4 regions of the Alkalihalobacterium alkalinitrilicum genome follow, and region 4 is predicted to be linked to each of the others. Evidence: riboswitches for the same ligand, from Rfam matches in the RefSeq annotation. Region 4 holds a riboswitch; each other region holds the start of a gene.
What was found. Region 4 has a riboswitch for thiamine pyrophosphate ahead of thiC (phosphomethylpyrimidine synthase ThiC). Riboswitches for the same ligand answer to the same signal wherever they lie in the genome.
Positions count from the first base shown of each region.

Region 1: another riboswitch for thiamine pyrophosphate. It lies ahead of thiC (phosphomethylpyrimidine synthase ThiC); the one in region 4 lies ahead of thiC (phosphomethylpyrimidine synthase ThiC).
Region 2: another riboswitch for thiamine pyrophosphate. It lies ahead of BK574_RS25360 (acetylornithine deacetylase); the one in region 4 lies ahead of thiC (phosphomethylpyrimidine synthase ThiC).
Region 3: another riboswitch for thiamine pyrophosphate. It lies ahead of thiE (thiamine phosphate synthase); the one in region 4 lies ahead of thiC (phosphomethylpyrimidine synthase ThiC).

Region 1 covers NZ_KV917368.1:2,377,534-2,383,856, reverse strand. Annotated here, with positions in the region: gene BK574_RS11165 (ABC transporter substrate-binding protein) at 1-727, shown strand, start outside; gene BK574_RS11160 (hypothetical protein) at 812-1,153, shown strand; gene thiC (phosphomethylpyrimidine synthase ThiC) at 1,693-3,450, opposite strand; TPP riboswitch at 3,652-3,762, opposite strand; gene BK574_RS11150 (aspartate kinase) at 4,189-5,559, shown strand.
Region 2 covers NZ_KV917368.1:5,236,714-5,243,036, forward strand. Annotated here, with positions in the region: gene BK574_RS25340 (ABC transporter substrate-binding protein) at 1-491, opposite strand, end outside; gene BK574_RS25345 (ABC transporter permease) at 488-1,240, opposite strand; gene BK574_RS25350 (ABC transporter ATP-binding protein) at 1,237-2,016, opposite strand; gene tenA (thiaminase II) at 2,003-2,683, opposite strand; gene BK574_RS25360 (acetylornithine deacetylase) at 2,700-3,977, opposite strand; TPP riboswitch at 4,138-4,239, opposite strand; gene aceA (isocitrate lyase) at 4,878-6,170, shown strand.
Region 3 covers NZ_KV917368.1:2,575,619-2,581,941, reverse strand. Annotated here, with positions in the region: gene BK574_RS12350 (hypothetical protein) at 1-427, shown strand, start outside; gene BK574_RS12345 (hypothetical protein) at 430-645, opposite strand; gene BK574_RS12340 (YqgQ family protein) at 790-987, shown strand; gene BK574_RS12335 (ROK family glucokinase) at 992-1,942, shown strand; gene aspA (aspartate ammonia-lyase) at 2,081-3,496, shown strand; gene BK574_RS12325 (YqgU-like beta propeller domain-containing protein) at 3,819-4,940, shown strand; TPP riboswitch at 5,011-5,114, shown strand; gene thiE (thiamine phosphate synthase) at 5,198-5,830, shown strand; gene thiS (sulfur carrier protein ThiS) at 5,830-6,027, shown strand; gene BK574_RS12310 (thiazole synthase) at 6,032-6,323, shown strand, end outside.
Region 4 covers NZ_KV917368.1:596,158-602,480, reverse strand. Annotated here, with positions in the region: gene BK574_RS02885 (SRPBCC domain-containing protein) at 1-24, opposite strand, end outside; gene BK574_RS02880 (helix-turn-helix domain-containing protein) at 206-733, opposite strand; gene BK574_RS02875 (alpha/beta hydrolase family protein) at 738-1,694, opposite strand; partial or broken gene BK574_RS02870 (glycerate kinase) at 2,318-2,851, opposite strand; TPP riboswitch at 3,096-3,207, shown strand; partial or broken gene thiC (phosphomethylpyrimidine synthase ThiC) at 3,496-4,908, shown strand; gene BK574_RS02860 (transposase) at 5,097-5,420, shown strand; gene BK574_RS02855 (IS3 family transposase) at 5,417-6,289, shown strand.

The sequences.
Region 1 (6,323 bases), 1.8 Mb from region 4:
TACAGCCTATCTAGATGATGAAGTGTTACCAGAATTTAAAGATGCCTATGAATCTATTCCTGTATTATCCGACCGCTATCCATCGCAAGAAGTATTTTTAGCAGAAGAACCTGATTTTGCGTACGCTGGATGGGCAAGTGCCTTTCGTGAAGACAATATTGGAACTGTGGAGCAATTGCAAGAGTTTGGCATCAATGCTTATTTACATGAGTCTTCAACGATAATTGGTCCAACAATAGAAGATATTTATACTGATATCCGTAATATTTCGCGAATTTTTCATGTTGAAGAAAGAGGAGAAGAACTGATTGCTTCAATGAAGGAAGAGCTAGAAAAAATTAAGAATGACATCCCAGAAGTTACAGAAAAAAAGCGAGTGTTTGTTTTTGATAGTGGCGATACTGCGCCGTTTACCGTTGCCCAAAACTTTTTAAATTCATTAATTACATTAGCAGGAGCGGAAAATATTTTTAGTGATGTTGACAAAAACTGGGCAGAAGTTAGTTGGGAAGAAGTCGTTGACCGAGATCCAGAAGTCATTGTTATCGTTGATTATGGTGAAACAACGGTAGAGGAAAAGAAAGAATTACTTCTGCGTCATCCAGCTCTTGAAAATGTTACAGCAATTGAGAACGAAAATTTTATTGTGATCTCGTTGTCAGCAGCAGCAGAAGGTGTTCGTGCTCCATATGCGCTAGATATTCTAGTGAATGGGTTGTATAAATAATTGTTCAATCGTTTTTCATTGCTCAATCTATCAATTCATACTAAAATAATGGATAGATTACTAGCTAGAGAAGGGCATGAATAAATGATGTACAAAACGATATCAATCCTTATTTCCATTTTTATTATTTTATTTGTTTTGGTAGGTTCTTTAATTAAGACAACAGAAGTTGCTCCAGCTAATGCGAGAATGATTATTGACCATTCATTGAATGTTTACGTATCACCACCTTGTTTTAATGATGCTGAAGTAACCAACTTTTTAGAGGAAGTAACACTCCAGCAAGCCCTAGATATGGGTTATAACCCTGACTCTACCTGTACCGAAGATTCACTAGTCGGTGAATCGAGATCATTAATTACACAATTATTAGAAGGTATAGGGCTGCAAGCAGGGCAGTGGGACCAGGATGGTGAGTGGCAATAAAGTTATGTAGATTGAACCTTCAACTTTTCTATTTGAAAGTTGGGGGTTTTTTGGTTAGTTTTCCCCGCATCAACTGGCAGTAAAACCCCCACTTCAAGACTTAGAGGAATCGAAGAAGGATAAGTGGGGGATAAACTGCCAGTAACAAGTAGGAACACAGACTAAGTTCGCCACGTCCTGTGGCAACGTCTGTGTGACCCACCTCGTGTGGGCCCTCACTGATGGAAGTTTCACTTTATAATTCTAGTAAAGCTTGTTGGTAGGAAAGAAGATTTTAGGTACAAAAAGTTCTAGTAAAAGAAAAATAAGGCGAAAATAGAGAAATAAACACAGGTTGTTCCAGTAAAAGGAAATATGAGCTAATAAAGGATCCGATAGATACATAGAATTTCAGTAAAAGGAAGAAAGGGGAGCCAAACAAAGGAGAGTTATAGCTAATTAATTTAGTATTCTCATAGTAGGGATGGAGTTGGAAATTAGAGAGGGGGCCGAAGGATAGTACCTAGTACCATCCTCAGCCCCTTTAATCTCATTATGAATTACAGTTTTGTATAAATTTTACTTCCTTGCTCTTTAAATTCTTCTGATTTTTTGTCCATTTCTTCTTTTAATAGTGTCTGTTCATCGATTCCTTTTTCCTTTGCGGTTTGACGGAGGTCGTGAGAAATTTTCATGCTGCAAAATTTAGGCCCGCACATTGAACAAAAGTGAGCTGTTTTCGCACCTTCTGCTGGTAAGGTTTCATCATGGAAGCTCATCGCTTTTTCAGGATCAAGTGATAAGTTAAATTGATCACGCCAACGGAACTCAAAACGTGCCTTTGAAAGGGCATCATCACGCTTTTGAGCGTTAGGGTGGCCTTTAGCCAAATCAGCAGCGTGAGCGGCGAGCTTATAAGTAACGACGCCTTCTCGGACATCGTCTTTATTTGGTAGGCCTAAATGTTCTTTTGGTGTAACATAGCAAAGCATTGCGGTTCCATAAGAAGCGATCATCGCAGCACCAATCGCTGACGTAATGTGGTCATAACCTGGGGCAATATCAGTTGTTAATGGGCCAAGTGTATAAAATGGTGCTTCATTACAAATTTGAAGTTGCTTATCCATATTTTCTTTAATTTTATGCATCGGTACATGTCCTGGTCCTTCTACCATTACTTGAACGTCATGCTCCCAAGCAATTTTCGTTAACTCTCCTAGCGTTTCTAACTCAGCAAATTGAGACTCATCATTTGCATCCGCAATGGAACCTGGACGTAAACCATCCCCTAGAGAAAAGGCGATATCGTATGTTTTCATAATTTCACAGATCTCTTCAAAGTGTGTGTATAAGAAGTTTTCTTGATGGTGAGCAAGACACCAAGCAGCCATAATCGATCCACCTCTTGAGACGATTCCTGTTAAGCGATTCGCGGTTATCGGCACATAACGTAATAACACTCCTGCATGAATCGTAAAGTAATCAACCCCTTGTTCGGCTTGTTCGATTAATGTATCGCGGTAAACTTCCCACGTTAAGTCTTCTGCGACTCCATTTACTTTTTCGAGTGCTTGATAAATGGGTACCGTACCAACTGGAACAGGGCTATTTCGTATGATCCATTCTCTCGTAGTATGAATATGTTTACCAGTTGATAAGTCCATGATTGTATCAGCACCCCAGCGGATCGCCCACGTCATTTTTTCAACTTCTTCTTCAATGGAAGAACTGACCGCAGAGTTTCCAATGTTTGCATTAATTTTCACATGGAAATTTCGGCCGATAATCATTGGTTCACTTTCTGGATGATTGATGTTTGATGGAATGATTGCTCTTCCACTTGCCACTTCAGAACGTACAAAATCAGGCTCTAATCCCTCACGTATCGCAATAAACTCCATCTCTGGAGTAATGATCCCCTGTTTGGCATAATGCAACTGCGTTACATTTTTCCCTTGTTTGGCTCGAAGTGGTTTTCGATTTGTCGTATCAAATATTTTTACGGCTTTTGTTTTTTCTAAATCGATAAATCCATTATCTTCGGGTTTCACATTTCGGCCGACATAACATTCGACATCATCACGCTCCAAAATCCATGGTTTCCGGAGTTCTGGTAAACCTTTCCTCACATCTGCTTTGTAGGATGTATCTGTGTAAGGTCCAGTCGTGTCATAAACTCTAAATGGTTCATTCGCAATTTCTTCACCGTTAAACGAAGTGGGGCTTAGTTCTATTTCACGAAATGGAACTGATACATTTTTGTTTTTTTCGTTCACATAAACTTTCTTACTGTTTGGGAATGAGTTAAGAATTGACATAAAAAAATCCTCCTAAAATTTGATTGAGTTCTTGTTGCTCGAACCGATCCTGGAGGAGGGGACTTTAAATATATGTACAGAATAGTATATGTCTGTTTTTTTGCATGAAAATATTACTTACTTTACAAATGAACGCTCATTTATAAAGGGTATCATTAAACAGTACAAATAAAAAGACCGCTAGAAAGCGGTCGGATGGACATACGTATTCTACAAAATCCCTCCGCTAGCATTACCTAGATCAGGTTCACGGTCGACAACAGTATCAGTTGTCCTCTCAGCCCTTTGCTTGGAGCTCCCGTTTTCTTTAGTTGTACTATAAAACTAACATACATATTTTCAAAAGAAAACAGTACATTGGATCTATTTTCCTTTTTTTTTTATAAAAGGTGGCAGTATTCTTTATTTAGCCAAATAAAATTTTGAATTTTTCATGAATACGTTCGCAGTTAGCAGGAATTATGACAAAAAATAGCGAATATTGTTGTTAATTTTAGCTCTTTATTTCTGTAAAGTATTACTGTCGCATTAAAATCCTTCAATATGGGAGGGTTTTCTATCGATTAGCGTGAATGAGGAGGATGTGTAGGTTGACTAGGCCAGTTGGTGATATATCCTTACACAGCCTACCATATCCATTTTATTCAACTTTGCAAACGACAGGTGGCTATGATAAATTATGAATTATTGAAATATTAAGGGAACAGAAAAAAACTTTATAGGAGTTGGAGAAACAAGATGAGAGTAGCGAAATTCGGTGGGACATCAGTGGCGAACGCAGAGCAAATTCGTAAAGTGGCAGCGATTATTGGTGAGAACGAGGAAAGAAAGTTTGTTGTCGTTTCAGCACCAGGTAAGAGAGAAGCAACAGATACAAAGGTTACGGATTTACTTATCCAATTAGCCGAAGCTGTGCTAGAAAAAAGAGACGTTGACAATGCTCTTCGCGCAGTCGTTGGCCGTTATGAAGAAATCGCATTGGATCTTAATTTATCTAGAGATATTATTGAAACTATTAAAGCAGATTTACAACAAAGGGTTGCATTTGATTCTAGCCATGAAGGAAAATTTATCGATCAAATGAAAGCGAGCGGGGAAGACAATAATGCAAAATTAATAGCAGTTTATTTTCAAAGTATCGGAATAGAAGCTCAATATGTCAACCCGAATGAAGCGGGATTATTAGTAAGTGACGAACCTGGAAATGCTCAAGTACTTCCAGAAAGCTACGATCATTTATTTCAATTAAGGGAGCGTTCAGGTGTTATCGTATTTCCTGGATTTTTCGGGTACTCTAAAGAAGGCACGTTAGTTACGTTTCCTCGTGGTGGATCAGATATAACAGGGTCCATTTTAGCGGCTGGAGTTAAAGCTGATTTATATGAGAATTTTACAGATGTTGATTCTGTATTTGCCGCCAACCCTAAAATTGTAGAAAACCCTGTTAATATTAAAAAAATGACGTATCGTGAAATGCGTGAATTATCGTATGCTGGATTTTCTGTATTTCATGATGAGGCCCTAATGCCAGCGTTCCGCCAGTCTATTCCAGTTTGTATTAAAAATACAAATAATCCAGAAGCACGTGGAACAATGATTATGGCTGAGCGTGCTTGTGTAAGAAATCCAGTGATTGGAATTGCTAGTGATTCAGGTTTTTGTACATTGTATGTTCGTAAATACTTAATGCATCGTGAAATAGGTTTTGGACGCAGGTTGCTTCAAATTATTGAAGAAGAAGGCATTTCGTACGAACATATCCCATCAGGTATCGACGATACATCGGTTATTCTAAAACAATGTCAATTAGATGGTGAAAAAGAACAGCGTATTATTTCACGAATTAAAGAAGAATTAGATGTTGATGATGTGTATGTAGAACGCGACTTTTCGATGATTATGATCGTGGGTGAAGGCATGCATAATACCATTGGTCTTTCCGCACGTGCAACACTTGCACTCGCAAATGCGAACGTCAACATTGAGATGATTAACCAAGGTTCATCTGAGGTAAGTTTAGTGTTTGGAGTTCATCAAGAAGACGAAGAAAAAGCGGTTCGTGCACTGTATGATGAGTTTTTTGGAGCAGCTGACGAATCGATTGAATAAGGTGAATAAAAAAACAACTTAATGCTATGTAAAGTTATAATGTTTCACATTATATAAGAATGGATGCATCACTAATATCAATTGTGGTGTATCTTTTTATATTATGACTATGTTTAAGATCATTGTGATAACCGTTGATTTTGACACACGCCTTCAGTAAACTGAAAGGTTGAATTTTCAATAATGAGCCAAAAATCACCAATCAACATTAACAATCTTTTTTATCCCGTTTAACTGGCGCTAAGACTCCCACTTCAAGACTTTGAGGAATCAATAAAGGATAAGTGGGAGATGATTGAACACAGACTAAGGTCGCCACGTCCTATGGCAACGTCTGTGCGACCCACATCCTGTGGCCCTCAGTAACAACCCGATTGGTTCAACTAATATTCAGTGGGGGATGAAGGATAACCCCCACTGAATAAAGTTTCACTTTATAAGACCCTAAATATCGAAAGCGATTTTTGGGAAAGATTCCTTTTGATATACAGGAAGAGGAGCACGTTTAAGCTATAAACAATAATGTATACGAAAAATGACAAATAAATTTTCCAACCAGTAAACGTAAACACATTTAATTTTAATGCAATCCATTCTAACATTGTTGTTAATAAGGCACAAACTATAATGAATAGAACTGTTTGTTTGACGGAAAAAGCTCTAGGCTTAAAGTAATTTATCGCAAAATAGGCAAAGGGAAAATATCCGAAGAAAAAGATTAAAAAGTCAAAGATTTCATGTTCTGGAAGGTCCATAGTCTCATA
Region 2 (6,323 bases), 4.6 Mb from region 4:
ATGGGTTCATTTACAGGAATCCCAGGGTAACCGACAGTTTTTCCTTCTAAGTCTGCGGGAGATTCAATATCACTGTCCGCCATCACCATCATATGGTTTAAAGGTGAACGAACGATTGCCGCAATAGAAACAACTGGGACATCCATCGTTCGAGCCATAATAACATCAGGTTGATATGTAATTCCGAGCGTAACTCCACCTGAAGCTGCTAAGTTGATCGGGTCTGTTGGATTTGCAGGGAAAACGATATTTACATCCAATCCTTCTTCTTCAAAATATCCTTCTTCTAGTGCTACGTATAAATACGAGTGGACAGCATTTGGATACCAGTCGAGCATGATGTCAATGCTCGTTAATTCTTCAGTTTCAGTGGTTTCAGGAGTTTCACTTCCTGGAGCTTCTTCTGTTTCCTCTTGTTGGGTATCGCCTCCACAAGCTGCTAAGCTGAATGCTGTAACAAGAGACAGGACAAACATTGATAATTTTTTCATGGTTTATTCCTCCATTTAAGTAAGTAAGTTTCTAATGCTTTAACTAGTAAAAATAACGTGATCCCTAAGATCGATAACCAAACAATCGGGGCAAAAACGCCAGCACCATCAAACTGAGTCATCATTCTACGACTAAAATACCCTAAACCTGCATTTGCACCTAACCATTCACCGATTGCTGCTCCAATGACACTTAAAGTGACAGCAACTTTTAAACCAGAGAAGAAATATGGAAGTGCAGTAGGTACTTGAATTTTAAAAAAGGTTTGCCAGCGGCTCGCTCCCATCGTTCGTAATAAATCGATATGATCTCTACTCGTGGAACGAAGACCATCAAATGCTCCAATCGTGATAGGGAAAAATGTAATAAGCACGGTTACAACGACTTTACTCCAAATTGTATACCCAAACCACAATACAAAAATCGGTGCTAGGGCGATAATCGGAATGGTTTGTGAGGCAATGACGAGTGGAAAAAATGTTTTTTCTGCTAGCTGGCTCATATTCATCCAAACGGCAAGACCAACCCCAAATACAACCGAAATACACAAGCCAATTAGAACAACTTCTAACGTTGCTAGTAAATGTACTTTAAACAGTACATCATGAAGTTCGACCATTTTTGCTAATATGAGCGTTGGCGAAGGCAGTATAAACGGTTTATTGAATTGGATTGCACTGATTTCCCATCCTAAAAAAAGAAGGAGTAAAAGAATAACCGAACTCATGTAATACTTTAATTGTTTCATAGCTTCACCTGCTTGCGTAATTCTTGGAGTAAATCTTTTTTTATTTTTGCAAGCTCAGGTGATAGCAAGTCTTCTAATGTTCTTGGTCGAGATAAGGGTACTTGAATTTCCTTAAAGCTCGTAAGTGGTGATTGGGAGAAGAGGAAAATTCGATCCGATAAAAATAATGCTTCATCGACATCATGAGTAATAAAAATGACAGTTTTTTCAAGCTTCTCCCATTGTTCTAATAGCCACTCTTGCATTGAAAGACGAGTCACTGCATCTAATGCACTAAAAGGCTCATCAAGAAGTAAAAGGTCACCACCACCTAGCATTGCTCGTAGAAAAGAGACTCGTTGCCTCATCCCACCCGAAAGTTGATGTGGATAATCATACTCGTAACCTTTTAAGCCGAATTCCTCAAGTAGTTGAAGAACATGTTCTTTTTTGCTTTTTTTCGTAAAGCCGTTTATTTCAAGAGGTAGGAACGCATTGTCAAGTATATTTCGCCAATCAAGTAGCATATCTTGTTGCGGCATGTAACCGACTTTACCTAAACGGTTATTTTCCTCTTGACCATAAAGGGAAATCGCTCCATTTGTAGGTTGTTCTAGACCTGTGATTAGGCGAAATATAGTACTTTTTCCAGATCCACTTGGGCCTAATAAGCTGACAAATTCACCACCTTTAACTGATAATGATAGTTCGTTTAAAATTGGAGAAGTCTTTTCTTTCTTTATTCCCTTATAGGAAAATGAAACGTGGTCAAATGTGAGAACATTATTGCTCCTCATCTGTTGGCCACATCTCCATGTTGTAAGACATATCCCAGAACATATATTCATATCGACTTGTATTTAGGAAAATTTCTTCGAGGTTTGCTAGTTCTGCTTCTGTTTTTCCTTCTGTTAATTCGTTCATTAAAGTAATTAACCAATCCGCTAATTCCCCAAATTCCTCAGAAGCATACATTTTAACCCATTCACCGTATGTTTCATTTTCAAGTGCACCAGGTATTTTACTAAGTTCAGTTCCAATTTCAAAATAGCTCCAAGTACATGGAAGGACAGCAGCGACTAGTTCAGCAAGGGATCCTCTTTGTGACACGTTTAACATATATCCGCTATAAGCTAAAGTAGTAGGAGCAGCTTTTGTTGTTTCAAGCTCATCATCGTTAATACCGAGGCGACGTGCGTACTGTCTATGCAAATCCATTTCTACATTTAAAGTAGAATCAAGTAACTTAGCAAAAGTGGACATCGTTTTAAGGTCTCCTCCTTTCAAGCTACCTAAAGCAAATAAACGGGCATAATCGATTAAATATAAATAATCTTGACGCATAAAAAACTTAAATTTTTCAATGTCTAATGTTCCATGCCCAATTCCTTGAACAAATGGGTGCTTATGATTTTTTTCCCAAATCGGTTTTGCTTTCTCATATAAACGTTCTGTAAATAACATCAAATCACTCCTTTGATTATTTCTTCGTATGACACCAATCATAAATAAATTTTGTCATTACTTTTGTAAATTGAATTAGCTCATCGATAGAGAGTTGTTCATTTACTGCATGTGCATGTTCGAGTTTTCCTGGACCGTAAATGACTGTTGGAATACCAGCTTCACCGAGCCAACCGCCATCGGTAACCGTTGGCGACATTCCAATTGTTACTTTTTCTCTGAATACAACGTCATGAACATTAGCTAGTGTTTGTAGGCCAGCATGATTTTCATCAATAGCTAAGGACGGAAAGATTTCACCACGGTCTTCGATCATCGATGCCCCTCCCCATTGAAAGGTAGGTGGGTTCTCTCTTAGCCAAGGGTCAGCTTTGGCAACGTGAAGAATATGCTCTTCGATTTCTTTCGCGATGTCGTCATGATTTTCATTAGGATAAAAATGGACCGTAATCCAAAGAGCACAACGATCAGCAACAAAAGCCGCATGGCGTCCTCCTTCAATGACAGCTGGGTTAATCGTCGTCATTCCAGGTGGAAAGCCAGGATAGGATTTCGTAACGGCCCAATGTTGCTCTAATTGTTTAAGTCCATCTATAATTTTTGTCATTTTTTCAATTGCGCTAGCTCCGAATAAACCACCACCTGCATGTATCATACTGCGCCGATTCGCATCGTGAAACGTTTGTGGACTTTGGATCGTAATCCAGCCTGTAATAACACCGCCTTGACCTTGAATTTGACAGTTACTAGTATCGACAACGACTGCAAAATCAGCGTTATATCCTTTTTTACAACACTCAAGTGTTCCCGCTTCACCGACTTCTTCACCAATGACGGATTGAAAGGTTAAGTCCCCAGGAAGGTTTATCCCAGCCTCTTTTAGTAGTTTTATTGCAAATAGTGAGCCTGCAAGACCACCTTTCATATCAGCTGCACCGCGTCCATATAAAATATTATCCTTTACAACAGGGGAAAAAGGATCTTGATCCCATTGTTCTCCTTCTTCTACTGAAGCGACATCGATGTGACCGTTAATGAGTAGGCTATTATATTCGTCTGAATTTGATCCAGAAAGGATACCAACGACATTAGGATCACCTTTATATACATCCCATTTATCAATAGAAAAACCTAATTCTTTTAAATATGTAGAAACAAATGTTTGAGCTTCATCTGTGTTCCGCGCTGGAGGACTGGGTGTTTTAAAACGAATTAAAGTTTTGGCTAAATCAATAATCTCTCCTTTACGGTCATTCACCTGGTTTAGTAATGAGATAATTGAAGTTTCTGTCAAAAAAATTCACTCCTTTCAAATAGTAAATATTTAAAGAAACATAAATAACTTTTGAGGAAGTGTTCTCTAAACACGTAAAAAAACCACTTCCTTATAGTTGAGGGAGTGGTTGAATAGTCAGTTGCTAACAAGTAAATGTCTGAGAAGTTATTTATCTCAATGGTCCGACTATCCACTTTCCTCCGCTAGTATTATCTAGATCAGGTTCAAGGGTTTAGGCATTGCCAGTCTCAGCTTTGAAAAAGCACCCCTAGTGGAAATTTTAAATTGTTAAATTATTTATACGTCTGTGTAACAAAGTAACACACTTACAGTAGAAACTCAACTAAAAAGTGTGAAGTACTCCATTATTGTGAAATATTCTGTTTCATAACAGCTTCTCTAGATATTAATATAATATAACAGTAGTCCGAACACATGAAAGGTGAGATTGAATTAGTTTGTATTATATAGATGGTTTTTGATAGCGATTTCAAAAAAAGAGGTAGATTGATAAGCCAAAAAGAAAGTAAAGTATTCAAAAGTGTATTTACCAATGGATAAAGGAGGAGGAAAAAAAGAAGCAGTAAATTAAAGAAAAGTTTTTTGACTAAACAGTTAATAAATTGAATATTGGGACTTTTAATTAAAAAGGAAAAAAAGTGAAAAAAGTAGTTGTGTTTTCTGAAATGCTGTTATATTATAAGGGTGTAAACAACAAACTGTAATAATACAGATTAAGTAGTTCAAGAAATTAGGTAACCTGGTAGTGAAGTTGATTGAGGTATTTCGTATCTTAAACCTAAAGAACTTCTAGAAAACAATTAATCTTTGAAACGAAATTAATTGTGAATGAGGTACTAAGATATTGTTAACTCAGTCATAATTTAAAATTTTTTGAAGAAAAGGGAGATGGAGATTATGGCAAAAGTAAACATTCAAGAGGAAGCAAAAAAATTACAACAACAATGGGATACTGATCCGCGTTGGATGGGCATTGAGCGTCCATATTCAGCTGAAGAGGTAGTAAAATTACGTGGTTCTGTACAAATTGATCATACATTAGCACGACTTGGTTCAGAAAAACTTTGGAAGCTTGTAAATGAAGAGCCTTACGTAAATGCACTTGGTGCACTAACTGGTGGGCAAGCGGTTCAACAAGTGAAAGCTGGATTAAAAGCGATTTACTTAAGTGGGTGGCAAGTAGCAGCGGACGCTAACCTTGCTGGTCATATGTATCCTGACCAAAGTTTATACCCTGCAAACTCAGTACCACAAGTTGTTAAACGTATTAATAACTCTTTACAACGTGCTGATCAAATTCAACATATGGAAGGCGAAGGCGATGTTGATTATTTTGCGCCAATCGTAGCTGATGCTGAAGCTGGTTTTGGTGGACAGCTAAACGTATTTGAGCTAATGAAAGGTATGATTGAAGCTGGTGCTTCTGGAGTTCACTTTGAAGACCAACTAGCTTCTGAGAAAAAATGTGGTCACTTAGGTGGGAAAGTACTTATTCCTACACAAACAGCTGTACGTAACTTAGTATCAGCTCGTCTAGCAGCAGACGTTTCTGGTGTACCAACATTAGTAATTGCTCGTACAGATGCAGATGCAGCTGATTTAATTACAAGTGATATTGATCCAGTTGATGCTCCATTTATTACAGGTGAGCGTACTCCAGAAGGTTTCTACCGTACAAATGCTGGTATTGACCAAGCGATTGCACGTGGTTTAGCATATGCTCCATACGCTGACCTTATCTGGTGCGAAACATCTAAACCAAGCCTTGAAGAAGCGAAGCAATTTGCTGATGCAATTCATGCGAAATTCCCTGGGAAAATGCTTGCATACAACTGCTCGCCTTCATTTAACTGGGAAGCTAATCTTGATAAAGCGACAATTGAAACGTACCAACAAGAGCTTGGAAAAATGGGATACAAATTCCAATTCGTTACACTTGCTGGGTTCCATGCTCTTAACTACAGCATGTTTGAACTTGCTCGTGGCTACAAAACTCGTGGTATGGGTGCTTACTCTGAGCTTCAACAAGCTGAGTTTGCTGCTGAAGAGCATGGCTATACAGCTACTCGTCACCAACGTGAAGTAGGTACTGGTTACTTTGACCAAGTGTCTCAAACTGTTTCTGGTGGTACTTCTTCTACAACAGCTCTTAAAGGTTCAACGGAAGAAGCTCAATTTCAAAAAAACTAATTTTCATAAATTGGTAATTTAACACAACTCTCTCATCAATTTAAATATATTTGATAGGCTAACTCTTCGGTGTTAGCCTCTTTTTTTTTGGTAGAAACCTTTTATAATAAAATGAATGTTTACTACAAATTTTAAAAAGAAATGATCGTATGG
Region 3 (6,323 bases), 2.0 Mb from region 4:
GCCAATTCGACTTCAAGTGTTTCTTGTCACTATGTTTTTTGCATTTACCGTTTATTTAGGCTATATTATCGGTCGCTTTGTGTCAGTATTTTCTCTACAATTCATTGAAATATTAGTCGGTCTTGTCACTCTAGCTATGGTCGCACTTGCTTTCATCCATTTTCATCCGATGATGGGTTACTTTCATCGACAGTCACGAGTGTTATGGGGTGTATTGTTTTTTTTATTTTTGTTATTTGGTATCGAATGGAAAATAAGAGAGGTAGGCATTTGGCTTCATTTCATTTCTGTTCTCTTTTTTTATTTTTCCATCCTGTTAGGACAACTTATTCAATATGAAATATTACAAAAAATATGGAGATTTGAATTTATTTCCTATTTACCATTATTATTTTTTATGTTGATAGCGATTTTCAAATTTTTCTAATTTTACCAATCGTGTTTAACGTCTTCAATGGATGATACAGCGTTTTGAGATTCTTCGTGTTCTGAGTTAAATAAACCAATAAAAGCTAAAATAAATCCAACAGCTATTAAAACAATAGCTAAGACAAATGATTTCTTTTTATTTATACAATAAACTGCGATAATTACTGCACTTACTAGTACAAGTAATCCTAAAATAAAATAAGTAAAGCTGTCCATAAATGAGTCCCCCTTATAAAATGTTCTCTTTATATGTTAGAACAAATAAGGGCTTTTTTATGTGACAAATTAATAAACAATTGTATATTGAAATATTTGTTGATGAAATAGAAGTTGATATAATGTGTAAGGAGGGTGATGATAATGAATACGTTCTATGATGTTCAACAATTATTAAAAAAATTCGGGACATTTATTTATACAAAAAATCGAAGTGTAGATTCCTTAATGATGGAAGATGAAATTCGAGAGTTGTACGAATCAGGGATGGTTGATAAACAGTCATATCAAGCTGCTTTGCTTATTCTAAAGAAAGAACAACGTGAGCAACAGAAAGGTTGATTAGATGGTTACAAAATGGTTTGTCGGGGTAGACCTCGGCGGTACAACAATCAAGTTAGCGTTTGTCGATCCGTATGGAGATATAATATTTAAGGGAGAAGTTCCAACAAATACAACTAATGGTGGAACAAATATTACAACTGATATAGCAAAATGGATTGATCAAGCGTTAGAACACCTAGGAGTTTCCAAAGATCGGTTACATTCAATTGGAATGGGAGCACCTGGGTTTATCAATATGGAAACAGGATATATTTATCAAGCCGTTAATATTGGTTGGAAAGACTTCCATTTAAAAGATCGTTTAGAAATGGATACAAGTCTTCCAGTAACAATTGACAATGACGCTAATATTGCTGCTTTAGGTGAAATGTGGCGTGGTGCTGGTAATGGAGCTAAAAATTTATTATGTGTTACTTTAGGAACTGGAGTTGGCGGAGGGGTTATTGTGAATGGTTCAATCGTACATGGAGTAAATGGAATGGCCGGTGAAATTGGTCATATTACAGCGATACCAAAAGGTGGATTTCCATGTAATTGTGGAAAAGCGGGTTGCCTTGAAACAATCAGTTCTGCAACAGGAATATCTAGAATAGCTAAAGAATTTGTCAGTGATTTTCCAAATAGCTTGTTAGCAAATGGAAATATAAATGCCAAAATGGTGTTCGAAGCGGCTGAGAAAAACGATGAGTGTGCCTTGAAAGTCATTGATCATATTACATATTATTTAGGGTTTGCACTTGCTAATTTAGCCAATTCCCTTAACCCTGAAAAAATAGTTATTGGTGGTGGGGTTTCTAAAGCTGGTGAAACATTACTGAAGCCATTAGAAAATCACTTTCAGTTATTTGTGTTACCCCGAGTGGCCCAAAGTGTTTCCATTGTACCAGCAACATTAGGGAATGATGCTGGAGTTATAGGTGGGGCTTGGTTAGCTAAGACAAAAAATAGGTAAAAGGTTTATCGAAGGCAATTAACGGTAAATAACCGTTAACATATAATAATATTATCAACGTAGAGAAATCGTGCATTGAATCGCACGAGAGTTAGAAAACTAAATCTAATTTAGTTAAGTTAAAAAGGGGATTTTCATATGGAAAAATATCGAGTTGAACGGGATTTAATTGGTGAAAAAAAGGTTCCATCAGAAGCGTATTATGGAATTCAAACGATGCGAGCAAAAGAAAACTTTCCAATTACAGGATATCCGCCGCATCAGGAATTAATTAAAGCGTTCGGATATGTAAAAAAAGCAGCAGCTTTAGCCAACCGTGATGTTGGAGCATTGAATCCACAAATTGCTGATGCAATTGTAGAAGCTTCTGAAGAAGTAATAGAAGGTAAACTCAATGACCACTTCATCGTAGACGCTATTCAAGGCGGGGCAGGTACGTCCTTTAATATGAATGCAAATGAAGTAATTGCGAATCGAGCGATTGAGTTTTTAGGTGGTAAGAAGGGCGAGTATATAAAAGTCAGTCCGAATACGCATGTAAATATGGCTCAGTCAACCAATGACGCTTTTCCGACAGCTATTCATATCGCCTGTTTAAACTTAGCTAAAGGTTTGACAAAGGAACTTGAAGATTTAATCCAGGTTCTGTCAGAAAAAGAACAAGAATTTGATAGTGTCATTAAAATGGGTCGTACTCACCTTCAAGACGCTGTCCCTATACGGTTGGGACAAGAATTTGGTGCTTATCGTCGAGTCATTACTCGCGATTTACGACGCCTAATGGGATCTCTAAATGAATTATATCAAATTAATATGGGAGCAACGGCAGTCGGAACTGGTTTAAATGCGTTACCTGAGTATATTAAAAAAGTGGCCAAGTATTTAGCTGACATCACTCATTTACCTTTTAAAACAGCAGAAGATCTTGTGGATGCTACGCAAAATACAGATGCTTACACCGAGTTATCAAGTGCTTTAAAAATATTAGCAATTAATTTATCGAAAATAGCCAATGATTTAAGATTAATGAGCTCGGGTCCTCGAACAGGGTTAAATGAAATTAATTTACCTGCACGGCAACCAGGATCATCCATTATGCCAGGGAAGGTAAATCCTGTTATGTGTGAAGTGATTAATCAAATTTCGTTTCAAGTCATTGGAAACGATCATACGATTAGCTTAGCTTCGGAAGCGGGACAGTTGGAGTTAAATGTAATGGAGCCAGTATTAGTATTTAACTTGTTACAATCATTATCAATTTTACAAAATGGTATAAAAGTATTTAGACAATATACAATTGAAGGGATTACAGCTAATATTGAAAGGTGCAGAGAAATGGTGGAAAGAAGTGTAGGAATTATAACAGCCATTAATCCACATGTAGGGTACGAAACTGCAAGTCGAATTGCAAAAGAGGCTATACAAACAAATCGTCCAGTTCGAGAAATTTGTATTGAAAGAGGCATACTTTCAGAAGAAGAATTAAATGAAATTTTAGAACCAAAAGAGATGACGAACCCTGGAATAGCAGGGGCTAAATTTATATATAATTAAGGTATAAGAAACTTTTATTTGACAAGGGGTGCTCAGCATTCCTTGTCAAGTTAATTTAAACTGGCACTAAGGCTCTACATCAAGGCTTTGAGAAACCAACAAAGACTTAATGGGACATATTACACTTAAAGTCAAACTAAATTCACAACGTGCTTGGAGTGTGACTTCATGTCGTGCGAGCCCCTAGAATGGAATGAAATTTCACTTTATCACATAAGTTTACTTTTAGTGTATTTTTATTGAGCAAACTGAAAAAACGTGTAATAATGAAAATTACGATTTAGAACAAATTTTAAAAGAAGAAGTTTAAACGGAGGTTCGAATGAAAAGTAAATCTCTGTTTTTCGTATTAACCTTCCTTATGATTTTTACTATTGGATGCACTACGAAAGATAATGTCGTATTAAATCACCCTCAAAAAAACTACAACTTGATTGAAAAAAAATTAGGTGTAATGAAAGAAACTATTTTCCATACCCCAATTCAAATGAATCCGTATAGCTTTGTTGAAATAAGTGGTTGGTATGATAGTCAAACGATTTTGTTGCTAAGAGATGAAAATGCGATTTCTTATTTAGATCTAGTGAATTTAAAGACAAGTGAGACAGTTGAATTCTTTCAAATCGACGAGCCTATTCTTTCGGTTGAAGCAAACTATGATTATTCCTACTTTGCTGTTCAAACATCAACTTATGAGTTAACCTCGCCTCTTTATTTTATTAATAAAGAAGGAGAGTTGGTTTATTCATTAAGTGAAGTGGGGGAAGAATTTTCTCTCTTTTGGAATCCTTACAATCATGATGAACTTATTATTATTTCATTCCTCCCTGATTGGGATTACGATGTTTATCGTCTTAATTTAAAAGAAGAAAAATTAGTTCAACTAGATCTTGAGAAGATGTATTTTCAATGGATCAATGTAGATGAAATAGCATTTCTGGAATGGGCATCTTTTGCTCCAAGTTTTTATGCACCGATTTTTAAGTATAATTTAAATACAAACGAAACAGAAAAGTTTTTAGATGAAGTCATTGCTTTTTTTACTTTTGCTGATACTATTCTCGTAGCTGTTTCGGTTGATTCGTTAGAAGCCGAAAATTCGATTTATCAGATCTATCAAAACGAAGATATGATTGGAGAGTTAGAAATTCCGACGTTAAATACGTACTCTGAACAATGGTGGATTCCATTTCATGAATATGATGCAAATGAGCATTTATTTTATTATTTAAAACCGTTATATAGTGGTGATTTTTTCAGTTATGATGCTCCTTATGAATTAACAAAGTACAATGTTGAAACGGGTACAGAACAAAAAGTAGTTGATGTAGATCTTCAATCCCCATTAAAGCTTTCACCTGATGGAAAATGGATGTTGTATGGGAATCAATATGAATGGTTAATTAATTTAACAAATAAAACAAAGCATTTCCTCTTGGAATGAAGGTAGGGTAATGGTTGTAATCTATAAAAATTGTGTCATAATGAAAGGAAGAACATTATTAAAAAGTTTATAGTGTGACTAGGGGTGCCTATCAAAGTGGGCTGAGAAAAAGGAACCTTTTACCCTCGAACCTGATCTGGTGATCCCAGCGTAGGAAAGTCGAAGATTTGATTTACTTATCAATATCTAGCCGTAATCCGTCGTTGGGTTACGGCTTTATTTAATTTTTAGAGGTAAAGAAGGGAGACAGCTAGAAAATGAGAGAGTTTAAACTTTATACAATTACTGGTGAAGAATTTCATCAGGGTCGTGATTTAATAACAGTAATGGAACAAGCGATTATCGGTGGGTCGGATATCATTCAATTAAGAGATAAAACTAATTCAAAGAAAGTGGTCTTTGAAAAAGGAAAGCAATTACGAGAGTTAACGAAAAAATATGGAGTAACGTTTATTGTTAATGATCATATTGATGTGGCACTCGCCGTGGATGCAGACGGTATTCATATTGGGCAAGATGATTTACCGATTGAAGAAGCAAGAAAAATAGTAGGGAAGGACAAGATAATTGGACTTTCCACTCATGCGATAGAAGAAGCTAGAGAAGCTGAACGTGCTGGTGCAGATTATATTGGTGTAGGTCCGATTTTCCCGACTAAAAGTAAAGTCGATGTTGTAGATCCTGTTACGACTGATTATATCCGTCAAGTCGTAAAGGAAATCACGATCCCTTTCGTAGCTATTGGTGGAATTAAGCTTCATAATGTCGATCAAGTGTTAGAGGCTGGAGCAACTCGAATTTGTGCTATTAGTGAAATTGTCGGAACTGATGACATTAAATCTGTTTGTCAACAATTCATTCAAAAAATTGATCAAAAGGTGAAGGTGTAATGGAATTATATATTAATGGTGAAACGGTTGAATTAGAAGTTAAAACACTTATAGATATTGTAAAACATTATGGATTAGAGAAAGATTTAGTAGTAACTGAAGTAAATGGAGAAATTGTTGATCGGAGTAATTGGGAAGATACAATGGTTGAACCTGGAATGAAAATTGAACTAGTTCACTTTGTAGGAGGCGGATGATTATATGAATAATAATGATAAATTCATCATCGCAGGAAAAGAGTTGTCTTCACGTTTCTTTATTGGTACAGGGCGATACCCTAATCCGTTTGTACAAAATGAAGCCATAAAAGCATCTGGTTCTGACGTTTTAACATTTGCCATTCGGCGTGTGAATTTAGAAGCTCCAGATGAAGATGCGATCTTACAACACTTAGAAGGTCAAACGTTTACGTACTTACCAAATACATCAGGAGCCAAAACAGCGGATGAAGCGATCCGGATTGCTCGTTTAGCGAAAGCAAGTGGGTTAAGTG
Region 4 (6,323 bases):
ATGGAGACTGCCATAGTTACTCATGAATGTTACCACCTTTATATAAGAGTGCCATGAAGAGGGCCTGAATCAACAAAGTTATAAAATACTAGAAAATAATTAAAATCACCGAAACCTATTCGAATGTTAAAATACTAAAAACTTTGGTATTCCTAGATCAAACCATTATTAGTGAGGTCTAGATGGGTCGAATCCAACTATCCCATTATTTTTTCCTTTCAGGAATAAAAACTGTAGCAATTGTCCTTCTACGCCTCTTATGGTTTGGTTCGTTATCTGAATATCTTTTTACCACAGCAACGAGGTCCTTCTTTAAATTAGAAAACTCATCATCATCTAAAAATAAATCAATGTGACGATAACCAAACCCATCTTTCTCCATATCTAACTCATCACCCTCTAAATACTCTTCAACACCTTGCATGAGATTGGTGAAATAAGTCATAAAATATTTCATATGTTCTTCCTTACTCAATTCATGGGCTTCCGAAGTAGAAAAAGTAGCAGAGTCTCTGTTTAATGAATATGTTCGTTCAAATGTACCTCTAACCTTCCTCTCATTTGAAATGTATATCACATGGCTATCTGTTAACACCTTTAATTGCCTATATAATGTAGCTTGTGGAATATCAGGAAGCCACTCCATTAGTTCTTGAACTGTTAGTGATCGTTTTAATAATGATTGAATAATTCGCATTCTAACTGGATGTAAGATAACATCTCCCTTTGACACTTTTTTACCTCCCTGCATGATTTCTCTCTAGCCAATTCGTAATGATATGCATTAGGTCGGGATGTAATCGTTTACTCGCTTGCGCTTGATATACGCTTTTTACTTTTTGAATGGAAACATCACCTTCTTGATACCTTAAAATATGATTCATTCCTTCAATCACATGTACTTCCGATGGTCCATTAACAAGTTCAGGTACTTTATAGACATTTTCAACTTTCGTTTGTATATCTTTTGTACCATTGATCGCAAGGACAGGACAAGTGATATTTTCCATTGAACCATAAAGGTCAAATTGGAAATGCTCTCTAAACCATTTAGCTGGTAGCTTGGCAAAAAGTTGAACTCGAATTTCATCTTTGTCACTCTTAGACATTTTAGCGAAAATCTTTTGAGTTTTCTTTTCTGCTTTATTTGTAATTTTTAATTTTTTTATTAACCAACCTTTGATTCCTGACTCATTATTTAATTCTTCATAAGCTAATTCTCGCTGATATTTAGTCGCTTCTTCTATTGTATCAGCAGCTCCTGCGATAAGAATTAACCCCGCTAGTGATGCTCTCTCATTAAGAGCCGTCGCTAATATTGTTCCTTCACTATGACCTAACACATATACCTGCTCTTGATCAACGTTAGTAAGATTTCTTAAAAACTGTAATGCACTTTCAGCATCATCAACTAAATCCCATAATCCAACTTTGTTTAATTCCCCTTCACTTTCTCCAACACCTCTTTTATCATAGCGGAGGGAAATAAATCCTGCTTCAGCTAATCCATCTGCAATCATTTTATAAAGATTAAGTTGTAATTTAGGCATGTTCCCATCCCGGTCACCTGCACCCGACCCAGCAATTAATAAAACTGCTGGAACCTTTTGTTCAGTCGATTCGGGAAACGATATTGTTGCACCTAACAAGGCTTTTTCTTCGATTTTAATTCGTTCTTCTCTTCTATTCATCATAAATTACCTCCTATATGGGCCACTGGTATAATATTATCATTATCAATAATGATAATATTATACCAATAATGACCCATTTAGTATACTGTGAAAATTTTGAATGGTTGTTTTAAACCGACTTATTCATCTATCCCCCATAAAACACCTATGTTAATTCTTCATTTATGTCTAGATGTGTTTTTCTTGAGAATGGCTTGTTTTCACGTTAAAAGTGTTTCCTCATTCAATTATATAACAAAGCAAGTGCTTTCTAGCGCTTCGAGTCGGCTTGCGCAAGAGTATGAGAATGTGTTGGCATAATTCAATTTCCTTCAATTTTCAGTTCATTTAGCTTTATGCTTTGTTACTTGATAAAATAGAGAAATTTACAACGCGATGTTCATATTGTGTTAGATAAAAATTTTTCTTGCCGATCAATATAGCCCTTTTAATAGAGTAAATGTTAATGTGATTAATGTAATTCCAGGTATGAGTGCTTGAACAGGAGAAACATATACTTTGTCATTAAGAGGAGGAACAACTATGACATAAAGAAAAAACAACAATTGTATTATTTAGTGGCGATTATGACAAAGCAATGCATCTCTCCCGATTCTCCTAATCGAACAGAAATATAGTATTTGTCACATTGACAAGGTACTTTTCGATACAATCGGCCATCCCCTATGAATCTTTTGTCCTTTATTCATTGTATCAAAGAGTAATTGTGAATAGGGATGCTTAAGTTGCTCACGTTCCCAATGAGTGAAGGTCTCTACAATTTCCCCTTGGTACATTACCGCAAGGCTCCCTCCACCAGGTTCTAATTCAACCTCATTTTTATCAAAAAATTTAACCCCTAGTGCCGAAGCCATTCCAGCACCACCATCATTCGTCGCACTACCGCCAATTCCGATTGTTATTTTTTTACATCCCTTATCCATTGCACTTTTTATTAACTGTCCAGTCCCATAAGTAGATGTTTTCAACGGATTAAGTTTATGAGATGGCAACAATGTGATACCTGGAGCTTCAGCCATTTCAATAATTGCCGTCATTCCATCACCCAACATTCCCCACTTTGCAGTAACAACTTCTCCAAGAGGACCTTGCACATGTTCTGTATAAATCTGGCCATTCGTATTTGAAATTAATTCGTCGATCGTTCCTTCCCCTCCATCTGCTAAAGGTTAACAATCGATAGTTGCTCCTGGTAACGATTGTTGAACTCCCTTCTTCATACAGTGTGAAACATCGAGGGCTGACAAACTACCTTTAAAGAATCAGGTGCGATTAAAACTTTCATTGGTTTCACCTCATAACTATTATTATAATTCTACTGTACTACATTTCAGCCGAAATACCTTTTCCTACAAAAGAACAATTCTAAACCTATAGAATATGTGATAGTTTAATAATACAACTGAAGAAAACGGGAGCTCCATAGTAAGGGGCTGAGAGGACAACTAGTACTGTTGTCGACCGTGAACCTGATCTAGGTAATGCTAGCGGAGGGATTTTGTAGAATACATATGTCCATTCGACCGCTTTTTGGCGGTCTTTTTATTTGCACAGCTCCATTCATAGTGACTATGACTGATGACAGTCGAGTTAACATGGCCAGCTGCAAAAATAAATATGGATTACTAACTATTCTTTCATATTTTAATTTCCCCTCCTCCATGATCGGTTCAAGCAACATGAACTAAATCAATCTTAGGAGGATTTTTTTATGTCAATGCTTAACCCATTTCCAAACAGTAAGAAAGGTTTTATTGATATAGATAAAACAAAGGCTGTAGAAATCTTTGATACATCAAATAAAGAACCACTACGAGCAAGACAAGGAAAAAATGTAACACAACTCCACTATGCTAAAAAAGGAATCATAACTCCAGAAATGGAATTTATCGCCATCCGTGAAGGGTTAGACCCTGAATTTGTGAGATCTGAAGTGGCTATTGGAAGAGCGATTATCCCGTCAAACATCAACCATCCCGAAAGTGAACCGATGATTATCGGTCGTAACTTCCATGTGAAAATTAATGCTAATATTGGTAACTCTGCCGTTAGCTCATCTATTGAAGAAGAAGTTGAGAAGATGACTTGGGCAATTCGTTGGGGCGCTGATACGATTATGGACTTATCAACTGGGAAGCATATACATACTACAAGAGAGTGGATTAGTCGAAACAGTCCAGTTCCAGTGGGGACAGTGCCTATTTACCAAGCACTCGAAAAAGTAAATGGAGTAGCTGAAGACTTAACATGGGAAGTTTATCGAGATACATTAATTGAACAAGCTGAGCCAGGCGTTGATTACTTCACAATTCATGCGGGGGTTTTACTACGCTATGTTCCACTAACAGCTCATCGCTTAACGGGTATTGTTTCTAGAGGAGGTTCCATCATGGCCGCATGGTGACTTGCTCACCATCAAGAAAACTTTCTCAATACTCACTTCGCTGAAATTTGTGAAATCATGAAAACATATGATATCGCTTTTTCATTAGGTGATGGTTTACGACCAGGTTCGATTGCTGATGCTAATGATGAATCTCAATTTGCTGAGCTAGAAACATTAGGCGAATTAACCAAAATTGCTTGGGAGCATGACGTTCAAGTGATGATCGAAGGACCAGGCCATGTTCCAATGCACAAAATTAAAGAAAATATGGATAAACAACTTGAAATTTGTAACGAGGCACCCTTCTATACACTTGGTCCATTAACGACGGATATCGCACCTGGATATGACCACATAACTTCAGCAATCGGTGCTGCAATGATCCCCTCATACGGTACTGCGATGCTTTGCTATGTCACACCGAAAGAACATTTAGGCTTACCGAATAAAGATGATGTCCATGAAGGTGTTGTCACTTATAAACTTGCTGCCCATGCGGCTGACTTAGCAAAAGGTCATCCAAATGCACAGAAGCGTGACGATGCGTTATCGAAGGCGCGCTTTGAATTTCGCTGGCGCGACCAATTCAACTTATCACTCGATCCTGAAAAGGCAATGAGCTTCCACGATGAAACATTACCAGCAGAAGGTGCTAAAACTGCTCATTTCTGTTCAATGTGCGGCCCTAAATTTTGTAGTATGAAAATTTCACACGATCTCCGTCAAACCGCAAAAGAAAAAGGCATCGATAAACAAACATTATTAATAGAAGAAATGGATAGGAAGTCAGAAGAATTCAAAAAACAAGGAAGTAAAATTTACCGTTAAATGCGTAAGTGAGAAAATAGTGAAACTAAGATGTAAACGGACTGAGATACCGCTATTGAGTATTGTTTGAGTTCTTTTCTCATAATTTTCATCAAATAAGGTCTTCTGTGCTGCTAGAATAAAAAGTGGACACCCCTTTAACGAACATCATTATTGGATATGATGATAATAACAAGGAGGGGTTCCCCATGGGTGAACATCGGCAAAGGTATAATGAAGAATTTAAACGACAAACAGTTAAATTTGCACAAGAACAAAAGCAAAAGAAAACGATGAGAGATATTGCACAGGAATTAGATATTCCGCTTAGTTGCCTACATCAGTGGATGACTCAATATCGCGAGTTTGATAATGAATCACTAACAAGTGAAGAGCGGCTTCGTCAGTTAGAGCAACAGCTACGTGATAAAGATCGCCAATTAAAAGAAAAAGACCAAGAGATAGCCGCCACAAAAGAAGAATTAGCTATTGTAAAAAAGGCGGTGCACATCTTCAGCAGACCACGGCCATGAGGTTTGAGTTCATTGAGAAGCATCGCTTCGAATTCTCGGTGATGAAGATGTGTAAAGTGCTAGAAGTATCTCGGTGCGGCTTTTTCAAGTGGCTAAAACATGAGGTCAGTAACCAAGAACAACGTAAAATAAAGGTTCAAGAGCGCATCAAATACCATTTTTACGATAATGACGAGTGTTACGGTAGTCCTAAAATCACTCAAAAGTTATTAAATGAAAACTACACTATTAGTGAGCGTACAGTCGGCAAATACATGAATGAGCTTGGATTGCGTTCTTGCGTTTCAAAGAAATTTAAGGTAGTAACAACTGATTCTAACCATACGAATCCAATCGCTCCAAATAAGTTAAACCAGGAATTTAACATAGCTACTCCTAACAGAGTCTGGGCATCAGATATCACTTACATTCCTTGTCGTGAAGGGAAGTTATATTTGGCCACTGTTTTAGATCTTTGTACTCGTGAAATTGTAGGCTGGAGTCTGAAAAGTCACATGGCAAATGAGCTCGTTTTGGAAGCGCTGGGTGATGCATATGAGTCTAAAAAGCCAGAAAAAGGATTAATTCACCATTTAGATCGTGGAACACAATATACGTCTAATGACTATCGCCAAAGACTTGAAAGCTATGGTATGGAGGCAAGCATGAGTCGGACTGGAAACTGTTATGACAACGCTTGTGCAGAATCATTTTTCAGTATTTTAAAGAAAGAGCTCGTACGAGGTCGTCGATTTAAAACCAAGCAACAAGCGTATAACGAAATTTATCAGTATATCGAGTTTTTCTACAATAGAAAAAGGATTCACGGGTCTATTGGATATGTGCCACCAGTTCAATACGCAAAACAATTTACCGGACAATCAGCTTGATCTTACGCACTAGGTTAGGCAGTGAGGTTCCTTC